3 regions of the Achromobacter sp. ISS7 genome follow, and region 3 is predicted to be linked to each of the others. Evidence: predicted binding sites of a transcription regulator. Region 3 holds the regulator's gene; each other region holds the start of a gene.
The links. Region 3 encodes LexA, which represses DNA repair genes until DNA is damaged. Its sites were predicted from a motif close to ACTGTATNNNNATACAGT; they were not measured.
Positions count from the first base shown of each region.

Region 1: AC1HFW_RS14885 (ATP-dependent helicase) is a predicted target of LexA. The motif match lies at 1,063-1,080, and genes of this name have one in related genera.
Region 2: recA (recombinase RecA) is a predicted target of LexA. The motif match lies at 1,433-1,450, and genes of this name have one in related genera.

Region 1 is NZ_JAWRZD010000001.1:3,352,206-3,354,403, forward strand. Features, by position in the region: gene AC1HFW_RS14885 (ATP-dependent helicase) at 1-1,016, opposite strand, end outside; gene AC1HFW_RS14890 (DUF72 domain-containing protein) at 1,126-2,037, shown strand; gene pdxR (MocR-like pyridoxine biosynthesis transcription factor PdxR) at 2,112-2,198, opposite strand, start outside.
Region 2 is NZ_JAWRZD010000001.1:442,593-444,790, reverse strand. Features, by position in the region: gene recX (recombination regulator RecX) at 1-94, opposite strand, end outside; gene recA (recombinase RecA) at 194-1,258, opposite strand; gene AC1HFW_RS01975 (response regulator transcription factor) at 1,631-2,198, shown strand, end outside.
Region 3 is NZ_JAWRZD010000001.1:2,795,701-2,797,898, forward strand. Features, by position in the region: gene AC1HFW_RS12495 (amino acid aminotransferase) at 1-950, shown strand, start outside; gene lexA (transcriptional repressor LexA) at 1,111-1,761, shown strand; gene lon (endopeptidase La) at 1,873-2,198, opposite strand, start outside.

The sequences.
Region 1 (2,198 bases), 560 kb from region 3:
CAGAGATCCTTGGCGTAGCGCTCGGCCGCCAGGCCGATGACGGCGTTGGAGGCGGTCAGGATGGGCTGGGTCGAACGGTAGTTGCGGTCCAGCGTGATGACGCGCGCCGGCTGCGGGAACTGGGCCGGGAAGTCGAGGATGTTGCGCACCGTGGCGGCGCGGAACGAATAGATCGACTGGGCGTCGTCGCCCACCACGGTCAGGCCGCGGCCATCGGGTTTCATGGCCAGCAGGATGGCGGCCTGCAGGCGGTTGGTGTCCTGGTATTCGTCCACCAGCACGTGGTCGAAGCGCGCGCCGACATCGGCGGCGATGGCCGCGTCGCCCATCATCTCGGCCCAGTACAGCAGCAGGTCGTCGTAGTCGAGCACCTGCTGGTCCTGCTTGGCGGCGACATAGGCGCGGAACAGGTTCTTGAGTTCGTCTTCCCATTGCGCGCACCACGGGAAAGTGCCGTGCAGCACGTCGGCCACCGGCGTCTGGCTGTTGACCACGCGCGAGTAAATCGCCAGGCAGGTGCCCTTGAGCGGAAAGCGCGACTTGGTGGCCGACAGGCCGAGCTCGTGGCGCACCATGCCCATCAGGTCCTCGGCATCGCCGCGGTCATGGATGGTGAAGGCCTCGGACAGGCCGATGCGCTGGGCGCAGTCGCGCAGCAGGCGCGCGCCGATGGCATGGAAGGTGCCGGCCCATGGCAGCGATGGCGCCTGCTGGCTGCCGCGCAGGTTCATCACCCGCTGCAGCACGCTGCCGACGCGCCGTTCCATTTCCTGGGCCGCGCGACGCGAGAAGGTCAGCAGCAGCATGCGCTGCGGATCGGCGCCGTTCAGGATCAGGTGGGCGACGCGGTGCGCCAGGGTGTTGGTCTTGCCCGAGCCGGCGCCGGCGATCACCAGCAGCGGGCCGTCGTCGCCCGCGCCGCCGACACCGAACTCGGCGGCCTCGCGCTGGGCGGGGTTGAGGTCGGCCAGGGGATCGGGACGGCTGGACGGGTTGGCGGGATTCTGGTCGGACATGGGGCGCGGGATGGACGGCGGCGGGCGCGCTCGGCGCGGCCCGATACCTGGGTATATATCCAGGTATCATAACCGCATCGCCTCCCGCTCCCGCTACGCCCGTTTTCCCATGCGCCTGCTTGCCGGCACCGCTTCCTGGACCGACCCCACGCTGCTGGCGTGCGGCCGCTTCTACCCGCGCGAGGCGCATGACGCCCAGTCACGGCTGCGTTTCTACGCCAGCCGCTTCGGGCTGGCCGAGGTCGATTCCAGCTACTACGCCCTGCCCAGCGCCGACAACGCCTATCTGTGGGCGCAGCGCACGCCCGACGATTTCGTCTTCAATATCAAGGCCTACCGGCTCTTCACCGGCCACCAGACGCCGCTGGCGTCGCTGCCGGCCGACATCCGCCGCGAACTGGACGACTGGCCCGAGCCGGTCATCTACCACCACGCCATGCCGGGCGACCTGCGCGACGAACTCTGGCGCCGCTACACGCTGGCGCTGGAACCCTTGCGCATGGCCGGCAAGCTGGGCGCGGTGCACTTCCAGTTCCCGCCCTGGCTGCGGCGCGACGCGCGCGGCCACGCGCTGGTGGCCGAATGCGCGCGGCGCCTGCCGGAACACCTGCTGTCGGTCGAGTTCCGCCACCGCAGCTGGTTCGACTCGGCCCCGGCCACGGACGCCACGCTGGCGTTCGAGCGCGAGCTGGGCCTGGTGCATACCGTGGTGGACGCGCCGCAGGGGTTCGACAACAGCGTGCCGGCGGTGTGGGCATGCACCCACCCCGACCTGACGCTGCTGCGCCTGCACGGGCGCAACGCCGCCACCTGGAACGCCAACGGCGCCGCGTCGTCGGGGCGCTTCCAATATGAATATTCCGAGGCCGAGCTGGCCGAACTGGCGCGCCGCTTCCAGGAACTGGCGCGGCAAAGCGGACAGGCGCACGCGGTGTTCAACACCAACTTCGAGGACCAGGGCATGCGCAACGCCACGGCGTTCGCGGCGGCGCTGGGCGGCGGACAGAACCGCCTGGACTGACGGGGGCCGGCGCGATCCGAACGCGCGGGCCGTGGGACGCCCCCCCGGTTCGCCGCCGGCTTTCAGCGCCCGCGTCAGGCCGGCTGCGCCACTTCCACCGCCGGCGCGGCGGGCGTCATGCGCGCCACCTCGGCCAGGCTTTCGAGCAGCACCTCGAACTT
Region 2 (2,198 bases), 2.4 Mb from region 3:
GGCGCAAGCCCTCGGGCTTGGCCACGGTTTCGAACTCATCGTCCAGCTTGGCGCGCAGGCGGTCGGCGGACGTGACGGGCGGTTTCCAGCTCATGCGCTTCCTCTATGTGCCAGCGGCAGGCCTCCCGGAAAGGGAGCCTGCCGCTGGCGACCGGGCTGGCGGGACCGGTGCGATCCGATGATGGCGTGACGATTACTCGTCGCTGTCGTCTTCGGCGGTGGGCACGAATTCCGCGGCGCGGCTGACGATGCCCTGGTTCTCACGGACCCGGTTCTCGATCTCGATCGCAAGTTCCTTGTGTTCCTTCAGGTATTCACGGACGTTGTCCTTGCCCTGGCCGATGCGGTTGCCGTTGTAGCTGTACCACGCGCCGGACTTGTCCACCACGTTGGCGGCCACGCCCAGGTCGATGATTTCGCCTTCGCGCGAGATGCCGGCGCCGTACATGATGTCGAACTCGGCCTGCTTGAACGGGGGCGCGACCTTGTTCTTGACCACCTTGACGCGGGTTTCGTTGCCGACGACCTCGTCGCCCTTCTTGATCGAGCCGATGCGGCGGATGTCCAGGCGCACCGAGGCGTAGAACTTGAGCGCGTTGCCGCCGGTGGTGGTTTCGGGGTTGCCGAACATCACGCCGATCTTCATGCGGATCTGGTTGATGAAGATGACCATGCAGTTGGTCTTCTTGATGGTGGCGGTCAGCTTGCGCAGCGCCTGGCTCATCAGGCGGGCCTGCAGGCCGGGCAGCGAATCGCCCATTTCGCCTTCGATTTCGGCCTTGGGCACCAGGGCCGCGACCGAGTCGACCACGATCAGGTCGACCGAACCCGAGCGCACCAGCGCGTCGGTGATTTCCAGCGCCTGCTCACCCGTGTCCGGCTGCGAGATCAGCAGGTCGGCCAGGTTGACGCCCAGCTTCGAGGCGTATTGCACGTCCAACGCGTGTTCGGCGTCGACGAAGGCGCAGGTGCCGCCGATCTTCTGCATTTCGGCCACGACCTGCAGGGTCAGCGTGGTCTTGCCCGAGGATTCCGGACCGTAGATTTCCACCACGCGGCCGCGCGGCAGGCCGCCGACGCCCAGCGCGATGTCCAGACCCAGCGAGCCGGTCGACACCACCTGGATGTCGTGCGAGACCTCGTTGTCGCCGTAGCGCATGATCGAGCCCTTGCCGAACTGCTTTTCGATCTGCGAGAGCGCGGCGGCCAGCGCCTTGGCTTTTTCCGAAGCGGCGGCCTTGGTGGTTTTGTCGTCCATGTAGTGTCCTGTCGGGTCTAGGTCTGTAACGTATCGGGTGTCGGGCGCGGCACGGATACCGGTCAGCGCGCGGGTTGTCGCAAGGGATTGATCGAAACGGTGCCGCAGCGGCGGATCCAGGCTGCAATCGGCACCGATCAGAAAGCGATAGCGCAGATTATGGCATCGGATTGTACTGTACAAAAAACCAGTGTGCCACAGTTTTCCACGTATTCCCTGAGTGGGCAAGCACGGTGTCGTATGACAGAATCGTGGAAAAAACCGGCGCTATGTCCCCATTGCGCCTCCCCGGCCCGCCGCCCCGGCTATCCGCCCCAGGGCGGCATGCGCGCGCCGCTCACGCGTCGCGCTTCTCCTTCTTTTCGACAGCCCATGCGCATCCTGATCGCCGAAGACGACAGCATCCTGGCCGACGGCCTGTCACGCTCGTTGCGCCACAACGGCTACGCGGTCGACGCCGTGCGCGACGGCCTGGCGGCCGATTCGGCGCTGGCGGCCCAGGCCTTCGACCTGCTTATCCTCGACCTGGGCCTGCCGCAACTGGCCGGCCTGGAAGTGCTGCGGCGCCTGCGGGCCCGCAACTCCGCCCTGCCCGTCCTGATCCTGACTGCCGCCGACAGCATCGAGCAGCGCGTCAAGGGGCTGGACCTGGGCGCCGACGACTACATGGCCAAGCCGTTCGCGCTGTCCGAGCTGGAAGCCCGCGTGCGCGCCCTGACGCGGCGCGGCGCGGGCGGCGGCGCCACCCTGCTCAAGCACGGCCGGCTGGTGTTCGACCAGACCGGGCGCGTGGCCATGGTCGACGACCAGACGCTGGACCTCTCTGCGCGCGAAGTCAGCCTGCTGGAGATCCTGCTGACCCGCAGCGGCCGCATGGTCAGCAAGACCCAGTTGGTCGACCACCTGTGCGAATGGGGCGAGGAAGTCAGCACCAATGCCA
Region 3 (2,198 bases):
TGCTGATCGGCAAGGATTCCCCGCTGGTCGCCGCCGGCCGCGTCCTGACCACCCAGGCCCTGGGCGGCACCGGCGCGCTCAAGATCGGCGCCGACTTCCTGCGCCAGCTGCTGCCGACCTCCAAGGTCCTGATCAGCGATCCCAGCTGGGAAAACCACCGCGCGCTGTTCGAACGCGCCGGTTTCGAAGTCGGCACCTACGCCTACTACGACGCCGCCACCCGCGGCCTGAACTTCGACGGCATGCTGGCCGCCTTGAAGGCCGCGCCGGCCAACACCGTGGTCGTGCTGCACGCCTGCTGCCACAACCCGACCGGCGTCGACCCGACCTTCGACCAATGGAAGCAGATCGCCGCGGTCGTCAAGGAAAACAAGCTGGTGCCGTTCCTGGACATCGCCTACCAGGGCTTCGGCGAAGGCCTGCGTGAGGACGCCGCCGTCGTGCGCCTGTTCGCCGACCTCGACCTGACCATGTTCATCAGCTCGTCGTTCTCGAAGTCGTTCTCGCTGTACGGCGAGCGCGTCGGCGCCCTGACCGTCGTCTCCGGCAGCAAGGACGAAGCCGTCCGCGTGCTGAGCCAGCTCAAGCGCGTCATCCGCACCAACTATTCCAACCCGCCCACCCACGGCGGCACGATCGTCTCCACGGTGCTGAACTCGCCCGAGCTGTTCGCCATGTGGGAAGAAGAACTCGGCGCCATGCGCGACCGCATCCGCCTGATGCGCAAGCAGCTGGTCGAGAAGATCAAGGAACACGGCGGCAAGCAGGACTTCAGCTTCGTGCTGGAGCAGCGCGGCATGTTCTCGTACTCCGGCCTGACCTCGGCCCAGGTCGACCGCCTGCGCGAAGAGCATGGCGTCTACGCCGTCTCCAGCGGCCGCATCTGCGTCGCCGCGCTCAACAGCGGCAACATCGACCAGGTGGCCAAGGGCATCGCCGCGGTGCTGTAAAGCGCCCCGCCGGCCTGCGCCAACCCCAAACGGGACCTTCGGGTCCCGTTTTTATTGCCCGCTTGGTGGCCGCGCCCGATCCGCGCTTGCTTTTTTGCGTTATGTCCCCCAGAATGCCGCTGTATATATGTACAGTCCGACTCACCAACGGATCATCGCCATGGCCAGCAAACTCACTGATCGTCAACAGCAAATCCTGGACCTCATCCGGCAAACCGTCGCGCGCACCGGCTTTCCGCCCACCCGCGCCGAGATCGCCCAGGCCCTCGGATTCCGCTCGCCCAACGCGGCCGAAGACCATCTGAAGGCGCTGGCCCGCAAGGGCGCCATCGAGCTCACCGCCGGCGCCTCGCGCGGCATCCGCCTGAAGGACGCCTCGCCCGCCCAGACCCAGGCGCCGCTGCCCCTGCCCGGCCTGGCGCAGCTGCTGCTGCCGCTGGTGGGCCGGGTGGCCGCTGGCAGCCCGATCCTGGCGGCCGAGCACGTCGAACGCGAGATCGGCGTCGATACCAGCCTGTTCGCGCAGACCCCCGACTACCTGCTCAAGGTACGCGGCATGAGCATGCGCGACGCCGGCATCCTCGAAGGCGACCTGCTGGCCGTCAAGAAGGCGTCCGAGGCCCGCAATGGCCAGATCGTGGTGGCGCGGCTGGGCGACGACGTCACCGTCAAGCGCCTGCAGCGCCAGAACGGCCGCATCGAACTGCTGCCCGAGAACCCCGATTTCAATGTCATCGTGGTCGAAGCCGACCAGGAATTCGCGCTGGAAGGCATCGCGGTCGGGCTGATCCGGCCGCACACGCTGCACTGATTTCCCCGCTTGTTCCGGCGCCGGTTCGATCGCCGCGCCAAAAAAAGAAACCCCGCGCAAGCGGGGTTTCTTTTTGAAGGCCGCCCCTTGCGGGGCGCCTCGGGCCAGGCATCAGTGCTTGAGCACCGGATCCGTCGAGCCCGGTTCCGCCGGCTTGGCGACCAGCGGTTCCTTGACCGCTTCGTCTTCAGCCAGCGGCTCCGGCAGGCGTTCCAGGGCCAGTTCCAGCACCTTGTCGATCCAGCGGACCGGCACGATCTCGAGATGGTTCTTGACGTTGTCCGGGATCTCCGCCAAATCCTTGACGTTTTCTTCCGGGATCAAGACCGTCTTGATGCCACCGCGGTGGGCGGCCAGCAGCTTTTCCTTCAGGCCGCCGATCGGCAGGACTTCGCCACGCAGCGTGATCTCGCCGGTCATGGCGACGTCGGCGCGCA